Regions from separate parts of the Litorilituus sediminis genome, predicted to be linked through region 1. Evidence: predicted binding sites of a transcription regulator. Region 1 holds the regulator's gene; each other region holds the start of a gene.

Region 1 (10,271 bases):
GCCGTGGGCAGTAATATTCACGGTTTTTCCTTTACCGCCAGCGAGCAGCATAAGTGCCATGATACTGCTCGCATCTGCTTGTTTGCCATCAAGCTCTAATGTGATAACTGAGCTGAATCTCTGACTTAGCTGGGCAAGTTTAGTTGCCGCTCTAGCGTGTAATCCTAGCTTATTGCAAATAGTAACTTGTTGGCTCACTTGGTTTGTCATCACACTTTTTCCTAAGCTAGGTTGACTTTAAATCTATATCTCGGTGGTGACTTTGAATGTCGTCACGTTCCTTTTTAAAGTTGCTGGCGAGTAATTCAGCAATATAAACAGAGCGATGTTTGCCACCGGTACAGCCAATGGCAATGGTGACATAACTGCGATTGTTACGTTCAAGGTGAGGCAACCAAGTCATCATAAAGCTATTAATTTGCCAGACAAATTTAGTCACTATCGGCTGGCTGGCGAGAAAGTCTTTTACTCCCTGATCTAACCCTGTTTTTCCTTTAAGGTCTTTTTCCCAAAACGGGTTAGGTAAGAAGCGGGCATCAAAAACATAATCGGCATCAACGGGAATACCATGCTTAAAGCCAAATGATTGGAATACTAACACCATAGAGCCAGTTTTCTTACCTAATATCCGTTCTCTAACTAAATCAGCCAGTTGGTGTGGGCTTAATTGACTGGTATTGATATAGAGATCGGCACTGGTTGAAATAGGCTCTAACAGCTTTCTTTCTAGAGCAATAGCTTGATCTAAGGCGATATTTTCTTTGATAAGAGGATGTAAGCGTCGTGTTTCGCTAAAACGGCGAATTAAATCATTATCGTCAGCATCTAAATACAGAGTGGTAACATTAACCGCATTGGGTAAATAGCCGATAATTTCGGGAATATCTTGTGGATCGTTAGGTAAATTACGCACATCTAGGCTAACGGCGACAGTTTCATAGTCGTTAATAACAGTGTGAGTTAAGGCCGGTAGTAAATTGACTGGAATATTGTCAACGCAATAATAGCCGAGATCTTCCAACACCCGTAACGCAACTGATTTTCCTGAGCCTGAACGGCCGCTAACAATAATTAATTTCATAGCAAGATATGCCTGTATTTACTTGATTAGTCTGTACTAATACCGTTAGTAATAGCAATTTAATTTAACTGGCTTGCTGGATAAGGTCATATAGCTGCTTATCGTTTGAGCATTTGCGCACTTGCTTAATAGTTTGTTTATTACTAAACAGTTTTGCAATACATTGCAAGGTTTCTAAGTGTTCTTGGCAGCTATCTTCTGGTACAAATAGGCTGATAAAGACATCAACATCGCGGTTATCTATGGCGTCAAAATCGATCGCTTTTTCGGTTGTAATAAGTACTGCGACCGCTTTATGACTATTGCTCAAGCGACCATGTGGAATAGCGATACCGTTGCCAATGCCTGTGCTACCCATTTTTTCTCTATCAAGTAAGCTATCGAGTAAGTCACTTGGATCAGCATTGCCTATTTCAACGGCTGCAAGCTGACAAATTTGTTCTAATAGGCGCTTTTTGCTTGTCACTGGAACTGCACAGGATGTGCAGTTCAGTGAAAGAATTTCTTGTAATTTCATAGTTTAAATAAGAAAGGAATTAGTGACTCGCTACTTTACCTTTGTGCTTAAGAATTTGGCGATCTAGCTTATCTACTAAGGTATCAATTGAGGCATACATATCAGCATTTACAGAAGACGCGAATACTTCACCACCCTTCATATGTACCGTTGCTTCTGCTTTTTGATCCAGTTTTTCTACAGTTAGAATAACGTGAACGTTATTAATTTGATCAAAGTGACGTTCTAATTTGGCAAATTTTGTATTGACGTATTCACGTAATGAGTCGGTAAGTTCAACATGATGACCTGAAAGATTAATTTGCATAAGTCGTATCCTTTTTTGTTTTTGAATTAGTGTTCTACAATAAACTTTTACGTTGATTTGACGGTGGGATTGCCAAAGACTCTCGGTACTTGGCAATGGTACGTCGCGCTACTTTAATGCCTTGTTCAGCAAGTAAATCAGCCATTTTACTATCACTTAATGGCTTGGCTGGTGTTTCGGCTAGTATCAGCTTTTTAATTAATGAACGAATGGCTGTAGATGAGCATTCGCCGCCATTTTCAGTGCTAACATGACTTGAGAAGAAATATTTTAGTTCGAATATACCTCTTGGCGTATGCATGTATTTTTGTGTGGTAACACGGGAAATAGTCGATTCATGCATATCAACGGCTTCGGCAATATCATTAAGCACCATAGGGCGCATAGCCTCTTCGCCGTGCTCTAAAAAGCCTTGTTGTCTTTGCACGATACAGTTCGATACTTTAAGTAAGGTATCGTTGCGTGATTCTAAACTTTTAATGAACCATTTCGCTTCTTGTAAATTAGCGCGAATAAATTGCCCATCAGTTGAAGACTTCATAGTTTTAGTCATGGCAGCATATTGCTGATTGATAGACAGTTTAGGTGCTGTGTCTGAATTAAGCTCAACAACCCAGCGACCATTTTTCTTTTCAACTGATACATCAGGGATAACGTATTGATCATCGCTTTTAATGACGGCATCGCCAGGTCTAGGGTTAAGGCTTTGAATTAAGCGCATAACTTCGCGTAGTTGATCTTCTTTAAGCTTAGTTTTACGCATTAATTGGCGATAATCGCGATTGCCTAATAAATCAATATGATCGTTAATGATTTGCTTACTTTCTTTTAAGTAAGGGGTCTCAGGATCAAATTGATTTAGCTGTATGGTTAAACATTCGGGAATTGAGCGTGCGGCAACGCCAATAGGGTCGAACATATTGATGCGTTTTAATACCGCTTCCACTTCATCAAGTTCAATGTCTTCTAAACCGACACTTTCAAGAATATCTTCGCTGGAAACCGTTAAGTAACCAGCATCATCAACCGCTTCTATGATAGCTGTTGCGATAGTTTTATCGGTATCTGTAAATGGAGTTAGCTCCATTTGCCATAATAAGTGATCTTGAATAGAGTCGGTGGTTTCCCCTTGATAGGTATAATCATCTGCAGGACTGCTGACAGCGCCTGTATTTGATACGCCTGCACTATAGCTTTCTTCCCAAGTGGTATCTATGTTTAACTCTTCAGGAATATCGCTTTTCTCCATGGCTTCAGTCGTGCTGATTTCATCAATACTGGCAATGGCTTCATCTGTATCCTTGCTACTGGTAATATCTGAGCTAGCTTCTGCGGAAAACGCTTCTTCTAAGTTATTCTGCTCGGAATTTACTTCCCCTTGTTGGCCTTCTTCAATTTCAAGCAAGGGGTTACTTTCAAGCGCTTCTTGGATTTCTTGTTGCAACTCTAACGTAGATAACTGCAACAGTTTTATTGCCTGTTGCAGTTGTGGAGTCATTGTTAATTGTTGTCCAATACGGAGCTGTAGTGTAGGGCGCATCTAGGTGTTACTTTTTCCTAATCTTATATTCTAATTCTTGTTGTCACACTTTACATTGCTAACTATAGCGTGAATTGTTCGCCAAGGTATACATCTCTTACCTTCTGATTAGCAAGAATTTGATCTGCATTGCCTTCTGCGATTATTTCTCCATGACTGACAATATAAGCGTGTTCACAAACGTCCAATGTCTCTCTAACATTGTGGTCAGTAATTAAAATCCCTATGCCTCTTTGCTTTAAGTGTATGATGATTTTTTTGATGTCGCCAACCGAAATTGGGTCAACACCAGCAAATGGTTCATCTAATAGGATAAATTCTGGATCAGCTGCCAGCGCTCTGGCGATTTCCACACGACGTCTTTCACCACCAGATAAGCTCATACCTAAGTTATCTTTTATATGACAGATATTAAATTCTTCAAGTAGGTGCTCTAACTTTTCAGACTTTTCTTGGCTAGAAAGGTTTTTACGCGTTTGTAAAATAGCCATAATATTTTCAGTCACGGTGAGCTTTCTAAATATAGAGGCTTCTTGCGGCAAATAGCCTATGCCTTGCCTAGCTCTTTCATGCATTGGCGCAAGTGTTACATCGTGATCATTGAGAATAATTTGACCATGATCGTTGGGCACTAAGCCGACAATCATATAAAAGGATGTCGTTTTTCCTGCACCGTTAGGGCCAAGTAAGCCAACAATTTGCCCTGATTCTACTTGCAAGCTAACGCTTTTAACTACCTGACGACTCTTGTAAGACTTGGCTAGGTTCGTTGCAATCAGTGTTGATTTACTATTGTGCGCTGATGAGCTATTGCTTGTCACTATTGTCGCCTTCTTTGTCTTGCTTTTCTTTCTTGGCTTGCTGCTTTTTAATGACGTTGGGCTGCAAAATAGTCGTAACAGTTTCGTTGTTATTACTTTCAGCTTCTAGCTTTTCGCTTAAGGTGTTGTAGGTGATTTTACTACCACTTACTTCACTACCAGCTTGTTTGACCAAAGCATTACCCGAAACTGTAATGGTATTAAGTTCAGGCTGATATTTTATTTCATCTGCCTGTAAGCTAATTAAACTGCCATCTTCAAGTTGCTGTTGAAATACCGCTGGCTTGCCTTTGGCGATATAAATGTCAGCTTTTTTAGCACTTTTATCGTCTTTATCACTGAATACCTGCACAATATCAGCGGTAATTGAAATCGAGCCTTGGCTGATTTTTACATCATCTAGGTAACTAGCTATTTTGTTTTTTAAGTCAGCAGCTTGTCGTTGAGATTTGATGGTAATCTCTTGTTCTAGATCTTTTTTCGCAGCCAGTGCTGTTGTGCTAAGGGCAGCGCTTGTTAATAAGCATAAGCTCACTAGTAAAGCTGAAGTATTAAAGCGATTGTTCATGATTCTCTTTATAAATTGTGCGTACATGCTCAGTTAATGTCATTTGTTTAGTGTTGAGATCTATAATCAAACCTGAGCCATACATGGTAAAATCTTTGCCTAGCACCATGACGGTTTGCTCTGAGCTAATTATATTCGTGGTTAAATCCAGTTCTAAATATTTGCAATGTATTTCTTCTACAATGCTATTTATATCAGTAGCTTTTAATCGTACCCGATGATTTAACACTACTCTATTGTCTTTGTATAGTGTTGCCTCGTTTGCACTTAACTGCCAAGGCTCGCTATTGTCTTTAGGGTGCAAGGTATAATTCGGCAGTTCAAAGTGGGTTACCGCTAAGCTAGAGTAATGTTCCATGCGATCAGCTTCAATGGTATGTGAAAGCTGGCCGGCATCGGTATAAATATTACTCTTTAGGGTTTCGGCAATAAAATCAGGTGAAAGTTCATCATCGATAACATCTTGCTGTTCAACTAAAGCACTACGCCATTCGATAATGCCATAGGTTATGGCACTTAAGAATAAAACAAATAATGCTAAGCTGTACAAGCGGTTCATATACTAGCGCCCGCTGCTTGTGCCAAGCTACCTTGGCATTGCATGATTAAATCACATACTTCACGTACAGCACCAAAACCACCACGGGTAAAGGTTATATAATCAGCATTGTTGATTACCTGCGGATGAGCATCGTTAACACTAATACCTAAGCCGCATGCCATAATACAGGGTAAGTCAGGTACGTCATCACCTATATAGGCTATTTCATCCGTTGCTAAGTTTAACTGTTCTGCTAATGCTTGTAGTGCCGGTAATTTATCTTCTTGCCCTTGAATAATATGTTTTACATTCAAGGCTTTCATCCGATTAGCAACAATGGCTGAATTTCTGCCGGTGATAATGGCAACATCAACACCGCTAGCACCAAGTGCTTTAATGCCAAAACCATCTTTTGTGTGAAAGGCTTTTAGCTCTTCGCCATCATTACCTAAATAAATTCTGCCATCAGAAAAAACGCCGTCGACATCGCACACGAGCAATTTAATCGTTTTGGCTTTATTTAGTACTTCTTGTGGCACATTGCCATATAAGGTATTCATTAAAGTACCCCAGAGCTAAGTAAATCATGCATATTCATTGCGCCAACAGGTTGGTTCTTATCATTAACAATAATTAAACCATTAATCTTTTTGTCTTCCATAATTTTTAGCGCTTGCGCTGCCAGCATTTCATCACTTGCGGTGCAAGGAGATTTGGTCATAACGTTAGCAATATTATCTTGATGTATATCTATTTTGGCATCGAGAATACGGCGTAAGTCGCCATCGGTAAATAAACCCACTAGAGTATTTTCATTATTAACAACCGCGGTCATGCCTAAGCCTTTTAGCGACATTTCAACAAGCGCGTCTTTAATAAGCGCTGATTCTTGCACTACAGGTAGTCTATCCCCTTGATGCATAATATCACTTAAGCGTAATAATAATCGCTTGCCTAAGCTACCACCCGGATGCGATAGGGCAAAATCATCGGCGGTAAAGCCTCTGGCGTTAAGTAGAGCTACCGCGAGTGCATCACCCATGACTAAGGTTGCCGTGGTACTTGATGTTGGGGCTAAGCCTAATGGGCATGCCTCTTCAGCAACGTTAATGCAAACATGGGTATCGCTTAATTGAGATAATGTTGATTCTGTATTACCTGTCATGGCGATTAATTTGGCACCTATGCGCTTAATTACCGGAATGATTGCCAGTACTTCATTTGTTTCACCAGAATTAGAAATTGTTAAGACAACATCATCACTGGTGATCATGCCTAAATCACCATGACTGGCTTCACCTGGATGAACAAAAAATGCAGGTGTGCCCGTACTGGCTAAGGTGGCAGCAATTTTGCCGCCAATATGGCCTGATTTGCCCATACCGATAACAATAACGCGACCTTGGCATTGATACATAAGTTGGCAGGCTTGCTCAAAGCTATCGTCAATGTATTGCAGCAAGTCAGCAATGGCTTTTTGCTCAATGTTGATGACATTTTTGCCGAGCTGTTTAAAGTTATGCATAGTAAAAACCAACCTTAGTTATTATTTAACTGACCAAAAAGTAAAAATTGATAAGCAACAAAGCTCAGTAATAGCAATGCACCTTTGGCGCGAGTAATTCTAAAGTAACCAAACTTTCGACTAAAGCACAGTACAAAGAGTAATAAGGTGACACCTAGCATATAAGGGGCATCACGTGTTGAGGCCAGCGCATTAATATTGCCTGGGGCAATAACACCCGCTAATGATAAAACCGCTAAAATATTAAAAATATTAGAACCAATAATGTTGCCTAGCGCTAAGTCATCTTCTTTTTTCAAAATACTCATAATGCTTGCCGCTAGCTCTGGCAAACTTGTACCTATGGCAACTATGGTGAGGCCAATAACTAAATCACTGACGCCAAAGGTTTTAGCAATAAAGACAGATGAGTCAACTAAATAATTAGCGCTAATAGGTAAAATGATCACGCCGACAACTAACCACATAATGGATAGTTTCATATCGACGGCTTCTGCCACTTCTTGTTCTGCTTCAATCACTAAAGGGTCATCGCTTGGTTTATCTTTAGTGCGTCTTAAGGTAATAACAAGTAGAGCAATGATATAAATAAAAAAGCCTATCATCAGCTCAACTCCTTCAAGGAAACTAAAGTGTTGATCGAGTAGTATCCAGTAGGCGAATGCCGAAATAATGAGAATTAACGGTATTTCTCGTTTAACGGTTTGTGATGACACGGATAAGGGTTGTAATAATGCTGTAATACCTAAAACAAGGGCAATATTGGTGATGTTGGAACCGATAGCATTACCTACAGCTAGATCAGGCGAGCCTTGTAATGAAGCGGTTGCTGCTGTCATCATCTCAGGAGCAGAAGATCCCATAGCAACTATGGTTAGGCCGATAATCATAGGTGAAACACCAAGATTACGTGCTAGTGATGAGGCGCCAAAGACAAATTTGTCAGCACTCCATACTAGTGCGACTAAGGCAACGACTAAAATAAAAACTTGTTCTAACATGTATTACTCCGCAAAGGATACCAATTCTCATTGGTACAAGGGTAAATTGTCGCTGGTTGTGAACCAAAAAAAAAGTATTTAATGCTTTGTTAGTAAAAAAAGTCTTATTTTGCCTTACTTTTAGACAGTCAAACCATTAAAAATGATCACTTACTTACAATTGAGAAGAGTTTTCTTACATTTATTCTAGGTATATTGAAGAATTTCTAATGAACAATTGTTGTTGCTCAGGTAAAATCGACAACAATTGAATAACCTCTACAGCGCCGCTATAAGACATTGACGTTACACACATGATAAATTCGGATACTTCAGCCAATTTAGTTGAAATTGAAAACTTAACCTTTAATCGCGGTGAACGGGTTATTTACGATAATATTAGCCTAAGCATACCTAAAGGCAAAGTGACCGCAATTATGGGCCCTAGTGGCATAGGTAAAACCACCTTGCTCAGGTTGATTGGTGGCCAACTTAAGCCAGATAGCGGCAATATTTATTTTGCTGGCAACAATATTCCACAGTTATCTCGCAAGGCGTTATACGAAACACGAAAGCGCATGAGTATGTTGTTTCAAAGTGGTGCGCTTTTTACTGATATGAGTGTTTACGACAATATCGCCTTTCCTATTCGAGAGCATACTGATTTATCGGAAGCATTAATTGAAAAAATAGTGCTGATGAAGTTAGAGGCAGTTGGTTTACGTGGCGCAAGACATCTTCATCCTAGTGAGCTTTCTGGCGGTATGGCGCGCCGCGTCGCCTTAGCGCGAGCGATAGCATTAGATCCAGAATTAATTCTTTATGATGAGCCGTTTGCAGGACAAGATCCTATTTCTATGGGGGTGATTGTTCGTCTTATTCGCGCTTTAAGTGATGCTTTAGGTTTAACTTCTGTGGTTGTTTCCCATGATGTGCCAGAAGTGATGAGTATTGCTGATTATATTTATATTGTTGCTGAGCAAAAAATTATCGGTCAAGGTACACCTGAACAAGTGAGGCAAGATTCATCTGAACTGGTAAAACAGTTTGTTCAAGGTCAAGCTGATGGTCCTGTGCCATTTCATTTTCCTGCTCCTGAATATGGTAGTGAAATGATTAAATCAGGCAGCAAGGGAGGCAAATGATGCAGCAATTAATTCGTTTAGGTAGGCACACCATTGCCTTAATCAGTGGCTTAGGGCGTGCGGTATTATTGTTAGTTTCATCGCTAACGCATGTACCTAATGTTCGTAAAGGTACGCCATTATTGATGCAACAGCTTTATAGTGTTGGTGTCATGTCACTGATTATTGTGGTCGTTTCAGGTGCCTTTATTGGCATGGTACTGGCGCTGCAAGGTTATACTATTTTGGTTGGTTATGGTGCAGAAGCCAGCTTAGGTCCTATGGTTGCCTTATCGTTATTAAGAGAACTTGGCCCTGTTGTTGCCGCTATACTGTTTGCTGGTCGAGCAGGTTCAGCTCTTACCGCTGAAATTGGTTTAATGAAAGTAACTGAGCAGTTATCTAGTTTGGAAATGATGGCGGTAGATCCATTACGTCGGGTGATTGCGCCACGTTTTTGGGCTGGCTTTATTAGCTTACCTTTATTAGCGGCAATTTTTTCTATGGTGGGTATTTTAGGTGCTCATTTGGTGGGGGTTGACTGGTTAGGTGTTGATGGCGGTACTTTTTGGTCTGTTATGCAAGATCAAGTGGACTTTAATAAAGATATTATGAACGGTGTCATTAAAAGTGTTGTCTTTGCTTTTGTGGTGACTTGGATAGCTGTTTATAAAGGCTACGATTGTGAGCCAACGTCGGAAGGCATTAGCCGAGCAACCACTGCAACGGTTGTCCAGTCTTCGTTATTAGTATTAGGTTTAGATTTTATTTTAACGGCATTGATGTTTACTAAATAAGTCAACATCTACATATAATATGCGGTTAACAGTGATTGTTTTAAGTTTTGGTGAATGACATGGTGTCAAAAAAAATTGAGTTAATGGTCGGCCTTTTTGTGGCTTTGGGTATTCTTGCCTTATTGGTATTATCGCTAAAGGTTGCAAATACGGGTATTTCTGGCAATGGGGCAAGTTATGATTTATTGGCTAAGTTTGACAATATTGGCGGCTTAAAGGTGCGCTCACCTGTTAAAGTTGGCGGTGTGGTTGTTGGTCGAGTTAGTGATATCTCATTAGATGAAGAAGATTACACGCCAGTAGTGACGTTAAAGATCTATACTCAATATAATAACTTTTCTGAAGCGACATCAGTGGCCATATTAACCTCAGGCTTACTTGGTGAGCAGTATGTCGGTTTGCAGCCGGGCTTTATTGATGAATCGTTAGATACATTGCAGCCAGGGGACTTTATTGAAGACACTAAGCCG
Region 2 (10,271 bases), 1.4 Mb from region 1:
TGTGACAGCACAACAATCACCAAAGCAAGAGTATACGTTGATAGCCTAACCAATACCTTAAATGAGGCCGGAGAAATACTTATTCCTATTGAAGAAGGTGTATTTAATGCAAAAGATATCGTAGGTGAATTAGCTGATATGTGTAAAAACCCTGATCTGCTTCGTCAATCGGATGAGGAAATCACGGTATTTAAATCTGTAGGCACAGCGATTAGTGACCTTATTGCAGCCCACTTAGTATTTAAAAAGAATAGTTAGAGGTTAGTTAAGGCTCTTTTTAACTATAAAGTAAGCTAATTAAGAGAAGGCCCCCCTGCCTTCTCTTAATAACTCACTAGGGGTTGTTGATCTTTGCTGTACATATCTTGTTCAGCAGTACATCGGTAGCCACATTAACATAAATGCCAGCGATACCATGCTGGCATAATTCCTTCCTAATTTATCATATCTCGTTGAAATAGCTCTAAAATGCTTGATTCTCGCAAATGCATTTTCAACCAAATGACGATATTTGTATAAGCACCAATCCATGCTTGTTTTATCTATGTCTTGTCCGTAATTACGTTTGGCAATAACCGTTACCCCGCCCAGCTCTCGAACAAATTTGCGAAATGGCTCACTGTCATACCCTTTATCACAAACTACGGTATTTACATCATCTAACTGCGCTACCAAACTTTCTGCATGAACGATGTCGTGTCGTTGACCTTCTGATAGCTCAAAGCAAATTGGCAAACCACCACTATCCACTGCCAAGTGAATTTTAGTTGAATTTCCCCCTCGACTTTTTCCTATTTGTTCAGAATTGTCAGTAGCAGCCCCTGTACTGTGTTGGTGTGCTCGAACTATAGAACCATCAAGAAAGACCCAATCATAATCTGAAAGTTTGGCTAACTCATTGAATAGCATATTCAATAAGCCTTTCTTCGACCACAAATTAAAGCGACGATAAATGCTACTCCAGCCGCCAAACTCTGTTGGTAAATCGCGCCACGGGATGCCTGTTCTCAGTCGATATAATATCCCCTCAAACGTCATTCTGTGTTTTGGTTTGTTGTATATGCGGCCAGTGCTCTTCATTACTTGAAGTAGCTTTAACCACCGCTTATCAGTTAGCATTAGTCTAGGCATGGTATTGAGTTGTTAGTTTACTTTTGGCGAAGCAAATTATAACGCTTTACCATGCCGCTCAAAAAACACTCGCGAAAGATCAACAGCCCCTAATCAATAAAATCAATTTTATCCTCATACGCCGATAAAATAGCACTGACCCGAGTACCTAATGCTCTTGTTCCTCTTCTTACTTGAATGCATCTAGCCTGCCTAAGCTCAGTTCGTTTTAACTGATTAATATCCATCGCCTCTTTGCCATCAATAATAAATAATGTTGCCCGTTTAGTTTTGCTCATTAAAGTACTCCGCCAGTTTCATCTGCGTAGGAATCAACACACTCAGTTGATAAATCAATTATTTGTCTACTCCAGCCGTTAATAATGCCATTAGCCTGATGATCGATAAAAATAAAGGTTGCATTGGTTTTTCTTTCATTTTCACCCAGTTGTGCAATCGGCATTGAGGTTTGAAAGTTATGATCGTAATAAATATCGACAAAAGCATTGGAGTGCTGACCATCTAAATAGACAAGCCAGCGAGCACTTTGTGATTCAGCCTTATAATTTAAGCGAAAAGGCTCGTGACCATCTTGATAAAAAATAAGATAAAAATCCTCTACTGCTGGCTCTAAGGTTGAGAACTTTTCTTCTAGGCTTAAACAACTTGCTATCGCCCCTTCAATAGGCTTGGGGTTATTAATGGCTAAAATAGGGTCTGGTACTGCCTCTGGCTCAGAGGAGTTACAGGCAATAAGCAATGAGCTTAAAACGCCTACGACAAATAAGTTTCTAATCATAAAATCTAGTCAATCTGCTGAAAATTAAAAAACACATCAAAGGTAAGAAAGCAGCAAATGAAATGACTCATATGCTTCGTAGAAACAGTTTATTTGTAAGAAAAAACGAAAACTGTGCTTATTCGTCAGTTTGCTGTAGTAATTTGTTATATATCAAAAAGGGCGAAATTAAATTCCAAATACGCCCTATTGCCCGTTATCATAGAGATACAAACCAATAGACCAAGTGTATTTAACGATAAGCATATATAAACATGTGACTAATCATGTTAAGTAAGACGCCTTTGGTGAAAAAGTGTAATGAAAAGAGTGTAATAAATGAAAGAACCTTTAAAGCAAGTATCTGAAATCGTCGCCAAAGCAAACGATCTTTTTTATCAAAAATACACTGATGTAAATACCATTATTGGTATCATTGACAAAGCGCTTCGACAACAAGGCATGAATACTGATGCCGTCACCATTGATTGTATCGCTCAAAACAAAAAGCTTGTCTTGTTAATGCATGATGACAGACCCGATACCATTGATTTAGCCTTTGGCGATAAAGAGGGAAATATTTTTGCTAGCTCACATTTAGAAATGAAAAGGCTATCAGTTGAGCAAATGCTGGCATTACTTGAGAGTAACTTTGTCGTTAAAAAACATTAACGCCGTATTGGCTTAGGAGAAACTTGCCGTTAATGTTCCTTCTAAGCCTTTTATTGTTCTTTATCGTTATTTAAACTGTGCAATTTCTTGCTCAGATAAATATCGCCACTCACCTGGTGCTAAATCGGCAAGCTTTACATTACCTATGCTTTCTCTATGTAAGCCAACAACACGGTTACCAACCGCGGCAAACATGCGCTTAACTTGATGGTATTTACCTTCAGTAATAGTTAAGAGCACTTCATCAGTATCCACTTGCTGTAAAACCGCAGGCCGAGTTAAATTAGCTTCACCTTGCAATTGAATGCCTGCTTTAAAGTGCTCGACTAAGCCAGGTAATTCATCTGCCATAATCTCATCACGAAGCCAGACACGATAAACCTTAGGACACTGTTTTTTCGGCGAAATAACATTATGAGACCATCTGCCATCATCAGTAATCAACACTAGGCCTGTTGTATCAGCATCTAACCTACCAGCAATGTGTAAATCAAATGCTTTATCAACATCTATAAAATGTAAAACTGACGGATAAATTTCATCAACATTTGAGCAAATGGTTTCGGCGACTTTGTGCAACATAATATAGCGTGAACTTCGCGCGACTAATTCGTGACCATCAATAGTAATACTATTGTTTTCGTGAACTTGCATCGCAGGATCTTTAGCTACTTCACCATTAACTTTGACATCACCTGTTTTAAGCAGCTTTTTGGCTTCGTTTCTACTTAACTCAGTGCTTTTACAAATAAACTTATCTAGGCGCATTACAATCTTTTACTTCACAATAAATACTAAACCGCCATTATCCTCATTGCTCGCGTGCGCGCAATAGTAACTTTTCATTTCTCCAAGGTATTTAATAAGCTATAAAAGCAATTAAATAAAACTCAGCATAAAAAATAAACAGACAAGAAAAAATATTGTTATGATTGATAAAAAATAACCATATTAGCGCAGTCAATTACAAGGAAGCATAATGAAAACCTTGCCTCGCCGATTAAAAAAACACACCATTCGCTATACCGTTGTCAGTATCTTTATTTTGGCGACCCTAATCACAGCCACAGTTGCTATTGGCCTTCAGTATTACTTTAGTAAGTCTATGGCAACAGAAACGGCAAGCGAGCTTTTTCAATTAGCCAGTAAAAACACTAAAAACCATCTACTTGCTACTGATATCAAAGCTGAAAGCTTAACCCTGATCTTAGCGCAAATTGGTGAGCTAGTTGCCGAGAATGAAATTGCTCCTGATACTTACAACATCTTTGCCGAAGTTTTAAAGTCTAATAGCGATTTATATGCTATCTACATCGGACTAGATAACGGTGATTTTTATGAATTAATTAATCTAGAAGCCAGCCCGAAAATTCGCGCGCAAATCAAAGCCTCATATAAAGATCGCTGGGTAAGCGTCACCATTAATGGTCAAGGTGAACAAAGAAAGCGAACCTTTAACTATTTCGATGCAAATATGCAGTTACGTGCCAGCCGTGCAGAGCCAAGCCATTATGATGCCACGACAAGGCCTTGGTTTGTCAATGCCAGTCAGGCAAGTGTTTATAGAACAGATCCCTACCTATTTCAGCATTTACAGGCTCCTGGGCGTACTTATTCAACTAAAGTACCCAACACAAACATTACCCTTGCAGTTGATATTGCCTTATCTTCAATCGATGCTTACCTCACTAAACAGGGCCTCAATGCGCAAGGCAAAACAGATAAAGATATTTACCTTTTTCAGCAATCCGGTGAAATTATATCCACCAATAAAAGTCAAACTAGGCAGCTAAGTACATTAACTAGCTCACCACTGCCATTAACTGTAGCAGAGCAGCAACTGGTGCAGTCAAGTGGCGAAATTATTGTCTCTAATGAAAATGACTGGGCACCGATAGACTTTTCGGTGGCGGGAGCCCCACATGGCTACAGCATTGATTATTTAAATTTAATTAGCCAAATGACCGGCTTAAACTTTAAGTTTGTTAATGGTTTTAGTTGGTTAGAACTAACAGAAAAATTTAAACAAAATGACATAGATATCCTACAACCTATTTTCAAGAACAAAAATAATGCCCAACTCGGCCTGTATTCAAACAGCTTTTTATCACTCCCCTTCGCTATTATTACCCAAGAGTTAGGCCAAGGGAGTGACAATAATATTAGCCATTTATCACAACTTAATGGTAAAGAACTCGCTATACCTGCTGGCTGGTCCATTATAGAAAGTGTTAAAGCACATTTTCCACAAATCAGCATTATTGAGCTTGCCTCAACCAAAGCTGTGCTAGAAGCGGTGGCAAACGGTGAAGTTTATGCGGGCTTAGATAATGAAATTATTTTTAGCTATACACAAAAACAATTCTTTATTGAAAATATCAAATACCACACCAATATCGATTTTTCACCTGCCAAGGTAAGCCATAATTTACATTTTATGGTTAATAAATCGCGAGCTGATTTATTGGCTATTATTAACAAGGCGATTAAACATATTAGCCTTGAGCAACATCAATTTCTTAAAGATAAGTGGTTAAGCGACAAACAAATTGAAAAACAAGAGCTAAGTGTCGTGCCCCATAAAGAGCTTTTGCAACTGACAGAGCGAAAAGATAGCTATGATCAGTTAGTCCCCTTAGAGATTGACGGTGTCTTACATTATATTTACTTAACTCCTGCAAACCACGATCATAGTGAATTTTTAGCCATATTAACGCCAAGTGACAGTATTTTTGCTTCCAGTAATGCCAAGGTGCAGCTTTCTATTCTAATCACCTCTGTCTGTCTGTTTTTTGTTTTACCGGTAAGCTGGCTATTTTCAGGCCCCATAGTAAAACCAATAAAACAACTTGCCCAAGAGAATGAAAAAATTAAGAACAGGCAATATGCAAGCGTGACCAAAGTTGCAACAAACATTAAAGAAATTGACGCATTGGCAGTCTCTCTAGTTGAAATGTCTAGCGCTATTCAACACCATGAAAAGAGCCAAATAGAGTTAATGGATGCTTTTATCCAATTAATTGCCCAAACCATAGATGATAAGTCCCCTTATACAGGCAATCACTGTAAGCGTGTTCCTGATTTAGGCTTATCATTAGCAAATGCCGCAGCAGAATCAAACAGCCCGCCATTTAAGGACTTTTCTTTTAAATCAGAAGAAGAGTACCGAGAGTTTAAAACCGCGGCCTGGTTACATGATTGCGGGAAAATTATTACCCCAGAGCACATAGTTGATAAAGGTTCAAAGCTTGAAACTATTTACAACCGCATTCACGAAGTCCGTATGCGCTTTGAAGTGTTATGGCGTGATGCTGAAATTGAGTTTCATCAACAACTCGCGAAAAATCCAGAGCAAAAACAGCAATTAAGCGCAGCATTAGCCGATAAACAGCAACAACTAACTGACGATTTTGCCTTTATCGCCAGTGCCAATGTTGGCGGCGAATTTATGAGTGATGATAAGGTGGCACGCTTAACTGAACTAGCCAAAATAACCTGGCAACGACACTTCGACGATACCTTAGGCTTATCTCCGGTTGAAGAGCTAAACCTTAAAAGCAGCAAGCCAACATTGCCAGCAACAGAAACCCTGCTAATTGATAAGCCAGAGCATATTATTGCCAGAACAAATGCACCAAACTTTGATGATAAATTAGGCATAAAAATGACAATTCCTGAACATCAATACAATCTTGGTGAGCTATACAACTTATCTATATCTAGAGGCACATTAACCGCCGAAGACAGGTTTAAAATTAATGAGCACATCATTGGCACAATTAAGATGTTAGACAAACTGCCCTTCCCGAAAGAGCTGGCTAGAGTCCCCAGATACGCATCGACACACCATGAAACCCTGATAGGTACAGGTTATCCTCGAAAATTGAGCGCAGAAGATTTATCCATTCCAGAAAGAGTGCTAGTGATAGCCGATATCTTTGAAGCGCTAACAGCAGGTGATAGACCCTATAAAAAAGCAAAGTCGCTTAGTGTCGCCATTGATATCTTGCATAAATTTGCCTTAGAGCAGCATATTGACTTTGATCTATTTGAGCTGTTCTTAACATCGGGAGTCTATTTAGATTTCGCCGAAAAACATATGAAAGACGAGCAAATAGATAAGGTGAATATTGCTCAGTATATTCGCAAAAATAAACAAGAAATAGCCATAGCGAGTTAAAGCAAGTTAAGCCTAACTAGGCCTAACTTGGCTTAGTTAGAGCTTGTTTTGCATAGAGAATAATAGCCAAAAAAAATCCTGCCTCGGCAGGATTTTTTATCAACTAATCAACTAAGTTAATCGTTTATTATTTCTTAAACTGTTTGCGTGAAGCAAAACCTAATAAACCTAAGGCAATAAGCGCGACACTGGTTGGCTCAGGAATACTTGCAGCATTTAAACTTGCTACATTTAAGTTATTCCACTGGTTAGCATCATTTTTAAAACGAATTGAGCTAGCACCATTACAACAATGTTCAGCCCAGAAAATATCAACCACTTTATTCGCGCGCGTTAAGTCGTTTAAAGCGACAGTGAAAACATCTGAATTATTCCAGTTATATCCCCACCATAAATCATCAGTTCTTGACTGTACAAGTTGACCATCTAAATAAACAGCAGCGCCAAAACCTGCATCTAAACCTAATTCAAAGATCCAGTTAGTGTTTGCTCTATCAATATTTAAATCGATTTGTACATGGCTAAAACTGTCATTACCAGACTGAACTCGAGTAAAGTCTAATAATTCAGTGCTGGTAATTGCCGATAACTGTGCATTCCATGACGCCATAAAGTCAGTATTATCGATACCATGATTTGGCGCATCGTGATCTAAACCACGAGTTTCAAACGTAATTAGCGTTGCACTAGCATTGGCACAAAGTAATAACGCCGTGGCACAAAGTGTTTTTATATTCTTTAAAATCATTACTACATTTTCCATTATTCAAAAAAATTATGACAAAAAAATCACTCGCCCTATAAGGCAAAAACCACGCCAACTTATAAGCTTATGAAATTAAACATGTTTAAAATACAAGCAAATTGATATGTAAAGAAATCTGACAGTCATCAACCAGTTATTGGACATTAAATCAATAATCAAGCTTCGCTTTCAGCTAAATACCAATAACCTTGATCAAGTAAATCTTTCATTAAATTGATGAAATCTAAATTGCTCGACCACTGAGTCAATTCCTCAGGCTCTACCGTGACCTGATCACACAATAATTTAACCGCAGGTATGATTTCAACAGAGAACTCAACTTGTTCGCCATTAATATAACAAATCCCCTGTTCAATGGTATTCGCTAAATAAAAAGCACGTAAACCACCTAATCGCTTAAACGCATGGCTCGTTAATAACTGGCTAACCTCTTCTAAGGTAAATGGCTCCTCTGGTAACATAATATCTAATTCATGTTTTGCCGAGGTTAAAAACTTACCGGCAAAGCTTGCAAATAAGCGCTCATCATCAAGTAAGCCCTGTATTTGCGCCTTAATGCTTTGGTAGTCTGCTTTACTGACTTCACCTGAGTGTTCAACAACTTTTCTATCAGGATCTTCAAGTAATTGCCCTCCAAGCTCATTATCAATAAGATAATCAGCAAAACCGCTTAATAAATTCACCGCCGCATTAGCCCTAAAGCCAACAGAAAAGCTCATTGAAGTTTCAAGGGTAATACCCTCATGTGGAAATCCAGGGGGAATATAAATAATATCTCCAGGCTCGAGTTCTGCATCGATTATCGCTTCAAAAGGCTCAACATGGAGCAAAGCTTCGTGGGCAGCAAATTCAGTATGTTGGCCTCTATCCCCTACACGCCATCGCCTTTTACCTGAGCCTTGGCAAATAAAGACATCATAATTATCAATATGTGGACCAACACTACCGCCTGGGGTTGCAAAGCTTGCCATTAAATCATCTAAGCGCCAATGCGGAATAAAGCGAAATGGCTCAATAAGCTGTGCCGCTTCTTCTGAGAAGTTATCAAGGGCCTGTACCACCAAAGACCAATTTTCATTCCCCAGATGCTCATAGCTTTCAAAAGGGCCAAACTTAGCTTGCCACTTGCCCTCTTCCTTATAAACTAAGCGAGACTGCACTTCTTCTTCCATGGCTAAGCCCGCCATTTCATCTGGGCTAATCGGATCTTGAAAATCTTTAAAACCTTGGCGAATAACTACAGGCTTTTTCTGCCAATATTCATCTAAAAACGCTTGCGGCGTTAACTGTGCTAAATCTAAAACGTACATGAAAGTCTCATTTTCTTGAAAAGTAAGGTCATTAATCAGCTGAAATAAGCAAAATTAGGCAATCGACATACCAGCAATTTTATGCCAAAAGCCATTACATTCATTAACACCATCAAGTGGGTAGTTAACAGGCTCTATTAATTGCGCTTTAAACTTATCTAATTGCTCAAATGCTTGCTCACTATCAGCACTAATGCGGGCAATATCAACTCCCATTGCCTGAAGCGAGCTCAGCTCATTAATCAAATTATACTGGTATCCTGACATAGTTTGAATACCATTAAGCACAAAGACTTTTTCTCCTTCCCTACTGTTCATGCGTCGTCCCTGCGGATAGTTAATGCAGCAGTATTGGCAATCATCTTTTGCTCTATCTTCTGAGCGGGCGGTAAAACAACGTGCTGAGTAAGCTAAAGGTAAATAACCCCATGAAAAGACTTCACACTCAAACTGCTCACGTATCCCCTGCTCTGTTGCTTGCTCAAGCAAGGTTTTTAACCAATCACCAGATAATTCAACTGGCATCAACCAACGAATCATGCCTTGTTTTAAAAGCACTTTTAGTGTGGAAACGTTATAACAGTTAATCGCAGGCCCTGCGACAAACGGCATTTTAAGATCATGCATAATTTGCACGGCACTTAAATCATTGGCTTCAACAAGAAAATCACCATTATCACAAAGTCGTTTAAGGACCTGAATTTCAGCGGGTGACTCTAATAATGTCATGGTTGACACAACCACTTGCTTATTACAGTCTTTCGCGACTTCATGAGCAAGATTTAGCCAATCTTTGGCTCTTAATTCACGACGCTTTGAACATACGGTTTCGCCAAGATAAATAATGTCTGCACTTGAAGATTTTGCTTTATGGTAAAAGTCTTCAACTTGCGCTTTAGGCCAGAAAAATAAACTAGGGCCAAGAGAAAATTTCATGTTTTTTCCTATACGATGTAATTGAGTATCAGCACGCACTTAGCATTTATTGCCACTTTCTATGGTAAGCACCTAAGGTGGTTTGTGAGCCTTCAGATAAGTTTGCTAAGGTATTCATCCAAGCACCTTCCACGGCAAAGTCTTCAGGGCTTTGTTTATATCTATCAAGTGCCATACGCCACGTTTTTGCTACTTGTTCAACATAAGCTGGGCTTCGCTGTCTGCCTTCAATTTTTACCGAAACAATGCCCATAGCAATTAATTCAGGAATCAGCTCTAACGTGTTCAGGCTGGTTGGCTCTTCTAGTGCGTGATAGACATTGTTATCAACTTCAAAACGACCTTTACATAAGGTTGGATAACCGGCATTTTCATCACTTTGGTATCGATCAATTAAGACATTATTTAAGCGCGACTCTAACCCTTGCTCTGTCTCTTGCCAGCGCACATATTTAGCTGGGGAACACGCGCCTACAGTATTAGGCGACTCACCTGTCATATAAGAAGATAAGTAACATC
Region 3 (10,271 bases), 1.8 Mb from region 1:
TAGCACAAACTGCTGAAGGTGCGTTAGATGAATACACAAATACAGTACAACGTATGCGTACACTATCAGTACAAGCGTCAAATGGTTCAAACACCGAAGCTGACTTAGTGGCACTAAATACCGAATATACTGAGCTAGAACTGGAACTTGATCGCGTTGCAGCACAAGCATCATTCGGTGGTACCGATCTTTTAGATGGTACTTACTCTGCTAACTTCCAAATTGGTGCTGATGCAGGTCAAACCATTTCAATTTCGATCACGCAAAACTTCTCATCAGGCAATATAGGTGCTGCTGGTACCATTACAAGCTTTGATGGTGCGCAATCACGTATTACTGATTTAGATTCAGTATTAGCGACAGTGAACAGCACACGTGCAGATTTAGGTGCGAAACAAAACCGTTTCTCAAGTGTTATTCGTAGTAATGATAATGCCGCTGAAAACGTATCGGCATCACGTTCACGTATTGAAGATACAGATTATGCTGCAGAGTCTGCAACCTTAGCACGTAACTCAGTGTTGCAACAGGCCGCTAGCTCAATGTTAGCTCAGGCGAATCAGCAACCTCAAATTGCATTATCTTTATTATAAGTAAAAGTGCTGTTGTATTTAATTATTGAAATACAACAGCTTTTTATTGATTTGCACGAAAAAGATTAAAAAGTGTAAAAAAAGACTAAAGAAATAAATTTGTCAGTCGATATAAAGATAACAGCAACAGAACTAGCAAGTTATATTGCAAGCTTAGTAAAGAATTATTGGATACTAATATCCTATAGGGGCATCACATGGCATTATCAGTAAATAGTAATATCGCTTCATTGAACTCACAGCGTCAATTAGCTAACTCAACTAATGAATTAAATACCAGCTACCAACGTCTATCATCAGGTAAGCGTATTAACAGCGCAAGAGATGATGCGGCAGGCTTACAGATTTCAAGTCGTTTAACGTCACAGGTGAATGGTTTAAATCAAGGTTCACGTAATGCTAACGATGCGATTTCTTTAGCGCAAACTGCAGAAGGTGCGTTAGACGAATATACTAATACTGTTCAACGTATGCGTACGTTAGCGGTACAAGCGTCTAATGGTTCAAATACTGAGGCTGATTTAGCAGCACTTGATACAGAGTACTCTGAGTTAGAATTAGAGCTTACTCGTATTTCTGAGCAAGCTTCATTTGGTGGTACTTCATTATTAGATTCTACCTACTCAGCTAATTTCCAGGTGGGTGCTGATGCAGGTCAAACTATTTCAATCAGTATCAGTGCAAGTTTCTCTGCAACGGCTATCGGTGCTGCGGGTAACTTAACAACCTTTGCTGATGCGCAATCAGTTATTACTAACTTAGACAGTGTACTAGCAACGGTAAACAGCACACGTGCAGATTTAGGTGCGAAGCAAAACCGTTTCTCAAGTGTTATTCGTAGTAATGACAATGCCGCAGAAAATGTTTCAGCATCACGTTCACGTATTGAAGATACTGACTATGCAGCAGAATCAGCAACTTTAGCGCGTAATTCAGTATTGCAACAAGCGGCTAGCTCTATGTTAGCGCAGGCTAATCAACAGCCACAAATTGCGCTATCATTATTATAACAGTGATGCCCTAATGCTAATAAAAGGGCACTCACAGATGAGTGTCCTTTACTCGTTAAGCGATTAGCAAATATTAATGCATAGGGATTAAGTAAGGTAAGAGGTTCATTATGTCTACATCGGTAATAACATCTCAAAGTGTAAATGTTAGTGCGGAGCAATCAGCATCTAGACAAGCCTTGCCAGAGCAAAATGTTGAACAGGGTGTTCAGCGCACAGAAGACGCTTCCGTTGTTTCTTTACAGCAGTCAAATGTTGAAAAACTCTCTGTTATCGAGCAGGCTAAACAAGCAAATCAAGTTAAGCAAGAAGAAGAGCAGTCAAAAGAAAACATCGAAGAGGCCGTTGAATCTGTTGCTAGTTTTGTTAACTCAGTGAGTAAGAATGTTGACTTTTTAGTTGATGAAGATTCAGGCCGAACCATAATTAAAGTGGTTGATGTCAAAAGCCAAGAGCTTATTCGACAATTTCCATCAGATGAAATCATTTCCATGGCAAATCGCATTAAAGAGCTACAAGAGCAGATCACTAGCAAAACCGGTTTGTTTCTCGATGAGAATGTATAAGCAATAAATCACAACACTGTATATGTTAAATACTAAAGCCAGTTTCTGGCTTTTTTTGTTTTTAAAGCCTCATGTATTAGCTAGAGAGCAACAGAGCTAGCTACCATCTTTTCCAAACTTGCGATTTATTAAAAATAAATTAAAAAAAGTCTAAAGCTTTTCTTAACCAGGTCGATAAAGTCAATAGAACAAGATATATCGTTGTCATTTGACGATTATATTTAGCAACAGATTAAAGGAAAGTATTATGGCCTTAAGTGTAAACAGTAATATCGCTTCATTAAACTCACAGCGTCAATTAGCAAATTCAACCAATGAGTTAAATACTAGCTATCAACGTTTGTCTTCTGGTAAGCGCATCAATAGTGCTAAAGATGATGCGGCTGGCTTACAAATTTCAAGTCGTTTAACGTCACAAGTTAACGGTTTAAATCAAGGTTCACGAAATGCTAATGATGCTATTTCTTTAGCGCAAACCGCAGAAGGTGCTTTAGAAGAGTACACAAACACTGTACAACGTATGCGTACCTTAGCTGTGCAAGCGTCAAATGGTTCAAACACTGAAACAGACTTAGTGGCACTAAACACTGAGTATACTGAATTAGAGTTAGAGTTAACGCGTATTTCAACTCAAGCCTCTTTCGGTGGTACAGATTTATTAGACGGTAACTATGCTGCTGAATTCCAAATCGGTGCTGATGCGGGTCAAACAATCTCTGTATCAATTACCCAAGATTTCGCTTCAGCAACTATCGGTGCAGATGGCTCGTTAACTTCATTTGATGGCGCGCAATCACGTATTACTGATTTAGATTCAGTACTTGCGACGGTAAACAGTACCCGTGCCGATTTAGGTGCGAAGCAAAACCGTTTCTCAAGTGTAATTCGTAGTAATGATAATGCTGCTGAGAACGTATCAGCATCGCGTTCACGTATTGAAGATACAGACTATGCGGCTGAATCAGCTCAACTAGCTCGTAACTCAGTATTACAGCAAGCAGCTAGCTCAATGTTAGCGCAAGCGAATCAGCAACCACAAATTGCATTATCGCTACTATAATTAAATAGTCGCACAGTGCAGGGAAAGGGCGACTAAATTAGGTCGCCTTTTTTGTTTGAAAAAACTATGATAGTAGTAGCGCTGTTTCATCAATATTAAAGCCTTGGTTGGCATAAATATTGAATTGGTGAACAGTTGAAACGCGTTTAGCTGCTATAAACAAAGTCGCTAAGTAAATAGCAGACTATTAAATGAGTAAGTGTTGGAGTAATTATGGCTAGTGTAACTTCATTAGGTATAGGATCTGGTATAGATTTAGAGGGGCTTGTTACGGCATTTATCGATGCTGAAGCAATTCCAACAGAAATTCGCCTACAAGAAAAAGAAGAGCGCCTAACCTTAGAGTTATCAGGTATTGGTAGCTTTAAATCCGCCTTATCAACCTTTAATTCTACCCTGGAAAAGTTAGCTAAAGATGACGCCTTTAATCAGCAAACGGTCAGTGTATCCACTGAAGATGTAGCTGTTACCACCAACGGCTTTGCTAGTAATGGTGAGTTTGCAGTTGAAGTGTTTCAAATAGCGCAAGGAAGTCGGCAAAAGTCTGCTTCCTTTACTAGCTCTGCCGACACGGTTGGCTCAGGAACATTAACCTTTACAGCTGGAGCGAATACTTTTGATGTTGCCATTGATGGTGCTGATGACTTATCGGCAATTCGAGATAAGATTAATGAGCAGTCAGGTAACTTTGGTGTAACGGCTAACATTATCAACAGTGATGCGGGTTCTTATTTAATTTATACCTCAAGTATAACAGGGTTAGCCAATAATTTGACGGTGACTAACTCTGATGCTTCTTTGGATAATATTTCCACGAATAATACTGTTGAGCAATCAGCAACGAATGCCATTATAGAGGTTGATGGTAACCGTGTTATTAAAGACACTAATGAATTTAAAAACCTTATTGAAGATGTCACTATTACAGCAAAGAAAGTCAATGTCGGCGCTCCGGCAACTTTAACTATTGCACAGGATGAAGCCAATGGTCGTGAACTCATAGATGAGTTTGTTAATGGCTTTAATGCCTTAATGGACAATATTACTGGCTTAGGTGCACCTAAGTTAGGCCGATTAGCATTTGATCCTAATGTGCGTCAGGTCAAGCAACAGTTAACAGACATTGTGATTAATAGTGTGACTGGCTTAACAGGTGATTTAGAGTCGTTAAGTGACATTGGTATTGAGTTAAATAAAGAAGGTAAATTAGAAGTTAGTTCGTTTAGTACTACCTCTTTACCCAGTGGTGAAGAGCGATTAACTGCGGCATTAAAAAATAATTTAGATCAAGTTGGCGAGATATTTGCTTCTACTGATGGTATTGCAACGCAAATGACTGCTTTTATTGACACCTATACAGATTCTGACGGAGTTTTAACCTTACGAGAGTCTAGTCTAAATGAGCAGATCTCTGGTATTAGCCAAGAATGGGAAGATTTAGAGCAAAGGTTACGCTCTTATGAGGAAACATTAAGAAAACGCTTTACAGCGCTTGATGCAACCATAGCCCAATACAATGCTACCGGAGATTATGTGAAGTCGTCATTGGCAAATATAATTGGCAATAACGATGATTAATATCAGTAGTTAGTTTATTAGATGAGGTAAACCTTATGAGAACGAATTTAAAAACTTACCAAAATGTAAATAGAGAAAGTAGCTTATTGGCTGCTGAGCCGCATACAATTATTTTAATGTTATTTAATGGTGCCTTAGAGAGTATCGCCTTTGCTAAAGGTGCGATTGAACGCAAAGACTTTACCGTTAAAGCAGAGAAAATTACCAAAGCCGTGAATATCATTAATTCATTACGTGCTTCATTAGATAAAGAGTCACAACCGCAAATTTCGGCAAACTTTGATGCTTTATATGAGTATTGTGCCGATCGTTTAATGAATGCCAGTGCGACGTTAAATGTTGCTATTTTAGATGAAGTGATTGGCTTGCTTAAGCCGCTCAGAGATGCATGGGCAGAGATGTCTGAAGAGAGCAAGGCTGAAGGCCACAAGCTATTGCGCGAGAAAGAGCAACAGCTTTAAGTTAAGCAAATAGAGTTGAACTTGAATGTCTGATGTAACTTCTAGGCAAATAGATAAAGTAAGGCAGCTAACGCAGCAGGCAGCGAATGCGGTAGTCAACGATGATATATCGCAATGCAGCACCTTACTCGAGCAAAGGCAAGAGTTACTCGTCTTACTTGAACAAACTATCCAAGATAAAGCCGTGGTAACGCAAGCGGCTAAAGAAGATTATATTGCCTTATTGCAGTGGATTTTGCAGTTTGATGCCAATGCCATTAAGCTGCTTAGTGATAGTAAGCAAACTACGCTAGAGAAATCGAGTCAGCAGTCAAAAAATAAATATGCGCTAAAACAATATCAAGCGAATTTTCGATAGCTTTTACCCGTGTTGCGCATTTATCATTTCATTTTCACTTTCCAAAAGGTTTTTTGTCGTGGCGAAATCTATACCTACACAAGCTGAGCTTGTGGCTAAAATTGAAAAACTAGAACAAAAAGCACAACAGGTTGAGCAGCGCCTAAAAGGCCAATTACACAGTGATGATATCGAAGCAAACCTGCAACGCATTGCTGATAGAATGTCATTGCTTGCTTGCAATGAAGATATGTTGTTAGCTCAGTTTGAAGAAAATCTAAGCACTTTTGAAGAGTATTTTCCTGATATATATCAGGTGATAAAAGATCATAAGCCAACACGTTATTTTGTTGAGATAGTTGATGGCTTTGCCAATATTTTTGATGAAGAAACCAAGCAGCATATTTATAAATATCCTGCTTACTTAATGGCAACGGCTCAGTTAGAGCAATATCAAAAGTCACCACAATCAACACATTCAACCTTTGAAATGAATGAGGAAAATAAAGGCAACTTTATTCATAGTAAGCACTTAAATGAAGTGCTAAAGGTACTTCATCGTCGAACTGACGCTGAAAATTCGCCAAATAAAGGACTACCTAACACGCTAGGCTCATTAGTCATTTTTGGTGCTGGTTTAGGCTATCATTTAGAGTTGCTAATTGCACAACATACGATTCATAACCTTTATTTAATTGAACCAGAGCTAGATTTATTTTATGCCTCACTTTATACCGCCAATTGGCGTTATATATTTGAATACCTAGACAGTCAAAAGTGTAATTTACACCTGTCTCTTGGTATTCAAGATAATGAATTTTTTGACGACTTGCTATATCAGACATATCAAAATGGTCGCTATGATGTCGTTAAGACCTTTGGCTATGTACATTATCAATCGCCGTCAATTGAAACCTTATTATCCATATATAAAGCGCGCTTTTATGAAATGATTCAAGGTTGGGGCTTTTTTGATGACGGTGTTATGTCACTGTCTCATACCTTATCAAACCTAAAATTAAATGTGCCATTACTGAAAAAGTCTGCGCAAGATAATGACAAGCATAAGAATATTCCAGTTTTTGTTGTTGGCAATGGTCCTTCATTAGATCAAACCATAGAGTTAATTAAACAATACCAAGATAAAGCCATTGTTATCAGTTGTGGCTCGGCGCTGAGCGCACTAAAAAATTATGGCATCAAGGTCGACTTTCATTGTGAGCAAGAGCGAACTATTCCTGTTGCTGAAAAGGTTAAAGAGTACGGAGATGCTGAATTTATTAAATCGCATGTGCTATTAGCGCCTTCCACCGTACACCCAGAAACCTTTAAGTTATTTGATAGGGCAATTATGTGTCCTAAATCAAGAGAGCCATCTACTGATATTATTGTTAATGATGAAGTGGGTAAGGAGCTATTTGAACCGACGGTTTATATTAACCCAACAGTTTCAAATACTGCGATTGCCATGGGGTATTTTTTAGGCTTTAGAGAGTTTTATTTGTTTGGTGTTGATTTAGGCCATAAACAAGGCGGTCAACACCATAGTTCTAAAAGCATTTACTATGATCAAAATGGCGAAGATTTGTCGCTCTATTTTACCGAAGAGTCACAAATTACTGTGCCGGGTAACTTTGGTGGCGAATTTGTCTGTAATGACTTTTTTAATATGTCACGCACTATGATAGAAAAATTATTACAGTCAAGAAGTGGTATTCGCTGTGTTAATTTAAGTGACGGCGCTAAAATTGCCCATGCGCAACCGGCTAGAACTATTGAGCTAACAGAGCGTGCTTCCATAGATAAAGCCTCTTTAGTTGATGATATATATCATCATTCAGCATGGTTTGATAAAGACTATGCCTTGTATCAACGTGTGATTGATAAAGTTGACGTAGCTAAGTTTAAAGAGATCTGTCAACAGCTTGCTGACATCATTGCTAAACCTATTACTAGCGTTGCTCAAGGGGTTGAAATGCTGAGAAAGCAATCGTTAGAGGCGGCAAAATTAGAAGTAGGCCCTTATACCCATTTCTCACTATTGCTTGATGGTACTTTATTGCATTATCAAGCCATGTTAACGCGCATTTTATATGAGGCAAGTGATGAAGATACTGCCATTAAAGATTTTAATGAAGCGGTTGTGCATTATCAAAACTTGCTGGCAGAAGCGCCAAGTTATTATCAAGAAAATTATTTAACCCCGCATATTACCTCTGCAGACTGGTGGAATGATTAGCTAAGATTGATTTTGGTGTAACTAAGATTGAACTCCCTTTTTGGTATAACTATTGCTTACTCTTAACTTAGCTTAAGGTAGTCAAGTTATTATCAAACTGGGAGTGATATTATGTCTGGAAATGAGTTACGACAAGAAGAGTTAGTAGTTGGTGATTATACCTACGGTTTAATGCCAAATGCCGATAAAGAAGTATACAAATTATTTGAACACCAGTTTGGTTATCAAGACACTATTCAACGAGCACGTGCTGCTTATCAAAGAGAATCAATAGCAACCCCACTTGCTGATAATCATATCCATGTTTTAAGAAATCACTTTCCGCCTGAGCTTTGTCAGTCGTTAATTGAGGAATATGAAAATAATAGTACTGGTATTCAACACCCTTCGGTACTTGAAGTACTATTACCCCAAGTTTTTAATGATGCCTTAGATGAACAAATTCGCTCTTACTTTAACAGTGAATACTGTATTTTTTGGTGGTCAATTTATAAAGTTGAAAACCACAATGAGCAAGAGTATTACTATACAAAGTGGCATTGTGATGGTGGTCCTGAAAACCACTTAAAAGTAATTACCTATTTAAATGGTTATGAAGAACATGGTAGCGATACCAGCTATCTAGATATTGAAGCAAGTAATGCCCTGAAAAAAGTGGGTTACTTGTTTAATAATATGGAAGATAGAAGCACAGATATTTCGCCGTTATGTCAACATTTTGATATAAACTTCAACCCGCAGTCGGTTAAGCCAAATACTGGTGATACCATATTATTTAATCCTAACCAACTTGCTCATCGAGCTATGCCGCCTAAAGTGGGCAAGCCAAGATATGTGCTGAACTTTTGTTTACTACCGAGTGAAGTTCATTGGAAAAAAGTGGTGGAAGAGTTTTTCTTTCCTGCCTATGAATGCCAAGACTTTAGGGACTTTGCTGATATAAGCAAGCGAATCACATTACAAAGTAAAAAGCGCCAAGCTCATATTGAAGTAGCACTTGGTTATCAAGTGGAAAACTTTGAGCATGTTGAATTTTTGCTAGCCAATATCATTAAAGATTTATCAACGGCGGTCTTTGTTGCTAAGCATATTCAACGACAAGATCCTAACTTAAGCGAATGTGAAACCGTTTTCGCGTTAATGCGTTATGTTAAAAAGGTGATTTTAGCACAATTATCTGCTGAGCAAGTGATGGAGCCACGATGGTTATCTGCTCTATCTGATCTTGCTGACTATGAAAAAACGGTTATTGACAGCATTGGTCGTTACGCTGTTAACAATAAGCCAGATCCACTTGCAGTATTTTGGCCTAACCCTAGTCATGAAAAGTACCCACAATCTAAGTTTGATATGCTGCCCTTTGTTAAAAAGCACCCCATTATGGATATGGATACGCCAATAGGCTCGGCGGGTAGTTGTTTTGCCTTTGAAATAGCAAAGTATTTTCAGCAAGAAGGCTATAACTATGTCATTACCGAGCGTAATGACAACCCTTATTCAGGAGTGCAAGTAGATGGTTATCAACCTGGCGATACTATCGCCAAATTTTGTGCTAACTATGGCATTTTATTTAATACGCCAAGCTTTTGTCAGTTGGCGGAGAAGGCATTCGGTCAAAGAAGCTTTAATAAATTGTTATTTCAATCGCCAACGGGACATTATTTAGATCCTTATCGCGAGAATGTTGTCTTTAATTCACCGGAAGCCTATTTGGCTGATTATGAGCAACATATTGATGCAGTTAAACAAGCATTTCTACGTTGTAAGGTATTTGTGGTGACGTTAGGGTTAAATGAATGCTGGCAGCTACAAGACGGTACGGTAATGTCTCGTAACCCACGAGAAAACATGTACCACATGGTGAAGCATAGAACGCTAACGGTGGAAGAAAACGTTGCTAATATCCAACGCTTTTATGACATTATTAAAGCTCACAACCCTGATTTTAAGCTGATAATTAGCGTATCTCCGATTCCGTTTTTAGCAACGGGTAGGGCAGATGAACAGCACATCATTAGCGCGAATTGTCATTCAAAGTCAGTGCTGAGAGTCGCGGCAGATCAACTGGTTGCCAGTAATGAAGATATGTACTACTTACCTAGTTATGAGCTAGTGACTGAATGTATTCAAGATGCTTGGGAAGAAGATACCCGCCACGTAAAATCAACGACCGTGGCTAAGGTTGTAGGCATGTTCAAAGAAATCTTTGTTAAGCAAGAAGAAAGCTAGCTAATAGCAATTGGTATAACGTCTATTTGTACAATTTTGTCTGCTTGATTGTTAAACAGGCAAACTTGTACTAAATCACAGGGCTTACCATTAAAAGTGTAATGGTTTGCTAAAACGCCATCACTGACATAACCTGCCTTAAGAAAAGCCTTAGTACTGCCTACATTGGCTTTATATGCACCAGCACAAAGTTTACGT

Evidence for each region. Region 1 encodes sigma-54, which starts transcription at its own class of promoters, with help from an activator protein. Its sites were predicted from a motif close to GTTGGCACGNNNNTNGNNT; they were not measured.
Region 2: the regulator sigma-54 is predicted to act here: its motif matches at 7,544-7,562, upstream of EMK97_RS00445 (CCXG family PEP-CTERM protein).
Region 3: the regulator sigma-54 is predicted to act here: its motif matches at 3,336-3,354, upstream of fliD (flagellar filament capping protein FliD).

Annotation. Positions count from the first base shown of each region.
Region 1 covers NZ_CP034759.1:2,994,861-3,005,131, forward strand. The annotation lists gene EMK97_RS13270 (HPr family phosphocarrier protein) at 1-210, opposite strand, end outside; gene rapZ (RNase adapter RapZ) at 227-1,081, opposite strand; gene ptsN (PTS IIA-like nitrogen regulatory protein PtsN) at 1,146-1,598, opposite strand; gene hpf (ribosome hibernation promoting factor) at 1,618-1,905, opposite strand; gene EMK97_RS13290 (RNA polymerase factor sigma-54) at 1,940-3,445, opposite strand; gene lptB (LPS export ABC transporter ATP-binding protein) at 3,508-4,266, opposite strand; gene lptA (lipopolysaccharide transport periplasmic protein LptA) at 4,253-4,834, opposite strand; gene lptC (LPS export ABC transporter periplasmic protein LptC) at 4,818-5,393, opposite strand; gene kdsC (3-deoxy-manno-octulosonate-8-phosphatase KdsC) at 5,390-5,935, opposite strand; gene EMK97_RS13315 (KpsF/GutQ family sugar-phosphate isomerase) at 5,935-6,900, opposite strand; gene EMK97_RS13320 (calcium/sodium antiporter) at 6,915-7,901, opposite strand; gene mlaF (phospholipid ABC transporter ATP-binding protein MlaF) at 8,195-9,025, shown strand; gene mlaE (lipid asymmetry maintenance ABC transporter permease subunit MlaE) at 9,025-9,801, shown strand; gene mlaD (outer membrane lipid asymmetry maintenance protein MlaD) at 9,861-10,271, shown strand, end outside.
Region 2 covers NZ_CP034759.1:99,993-110,263, reverse strand. The annotation lists gene lhpI (bifunctional Delta(1)-pyrroline-2-carboxylate/Delta(1)-piperideine-2-carboxylate reductase) at 1-258, shown strand, start outside; gene EMK97_RS00470 (IS5 family transposase) at 370-1,131, opposite strand; gene EMK97_RS18965 (hypothetical protein) at 1,221-1,409, opposite strand; gene EMK97_RS00465 (hypothetical protein) at 1,409-1,909, opposite strand; gene EMK97_RS00460 (hypothetical protein) at 2,228-2,560, shown strand; gene EMK97_RS00455 (pseudouridine synthase) at 2,627-3,328, opposite strand; gene EMK97_RS00450 (HD domain-containing phosphohydrolase) at 3,540-6,740, shown strand; gene EMK97_RS00445 (CCXG family PEP-CTERM protein) at 6,868-7,488, opposite strand; gene EMK97_RS00440 (ribosomal protein uL16 3-hydroxylase) at 7,662-8,816, opposite strand; gene EMK97_RS00435 (U32 family peptidase) at 8,871-9,752, opposite strand; gene ubiU (ubiquinone anaerobic biosynthesis protein UbiU) at 9,799-10,271, opposite strand, start outside.
Region 3 covers NZ_CP034759.1:1,233,849-1,244,119, reverse strand. The annotation lists gene EMK97_RS05620 (flagellin N-terminal helical domain-containing protein) at 1-593, shown strand, start outside; gene EMK97_RS05615 (flagellin N-terminal helical domain-containing protein) at 791-1,603, shown strand; gene EMK97_RS05610 (flagellar protein FlaG) at 1,714-2,169, shown strand; gene EMK97_RS05605 (flagellin N-terminal helical domain-containing protein) at 2,417-3,229, shown strand; gene fliD (flagellar filament capping protein FliD) at 3,443-4,807, shown strand; gene fliS (flagellar export chaperone FliS) at 4,843-5,268, shown strand; gene EMK97_RS05590 (hypothetical protein) at 5,294-5,626, shown strand; gene EMK97_RS05585 (motility associated factor glycosyltransferase family protein) at 5,685-7,844, shown strand; gene EMK97_RS05580 (GSCFA domain-containing protein) at 7,956-10,073, shown strand; gene EMK97_RS05575 (GNAT family N-acetyltransferase) at 10,070-10,271, opposite strand, start outside.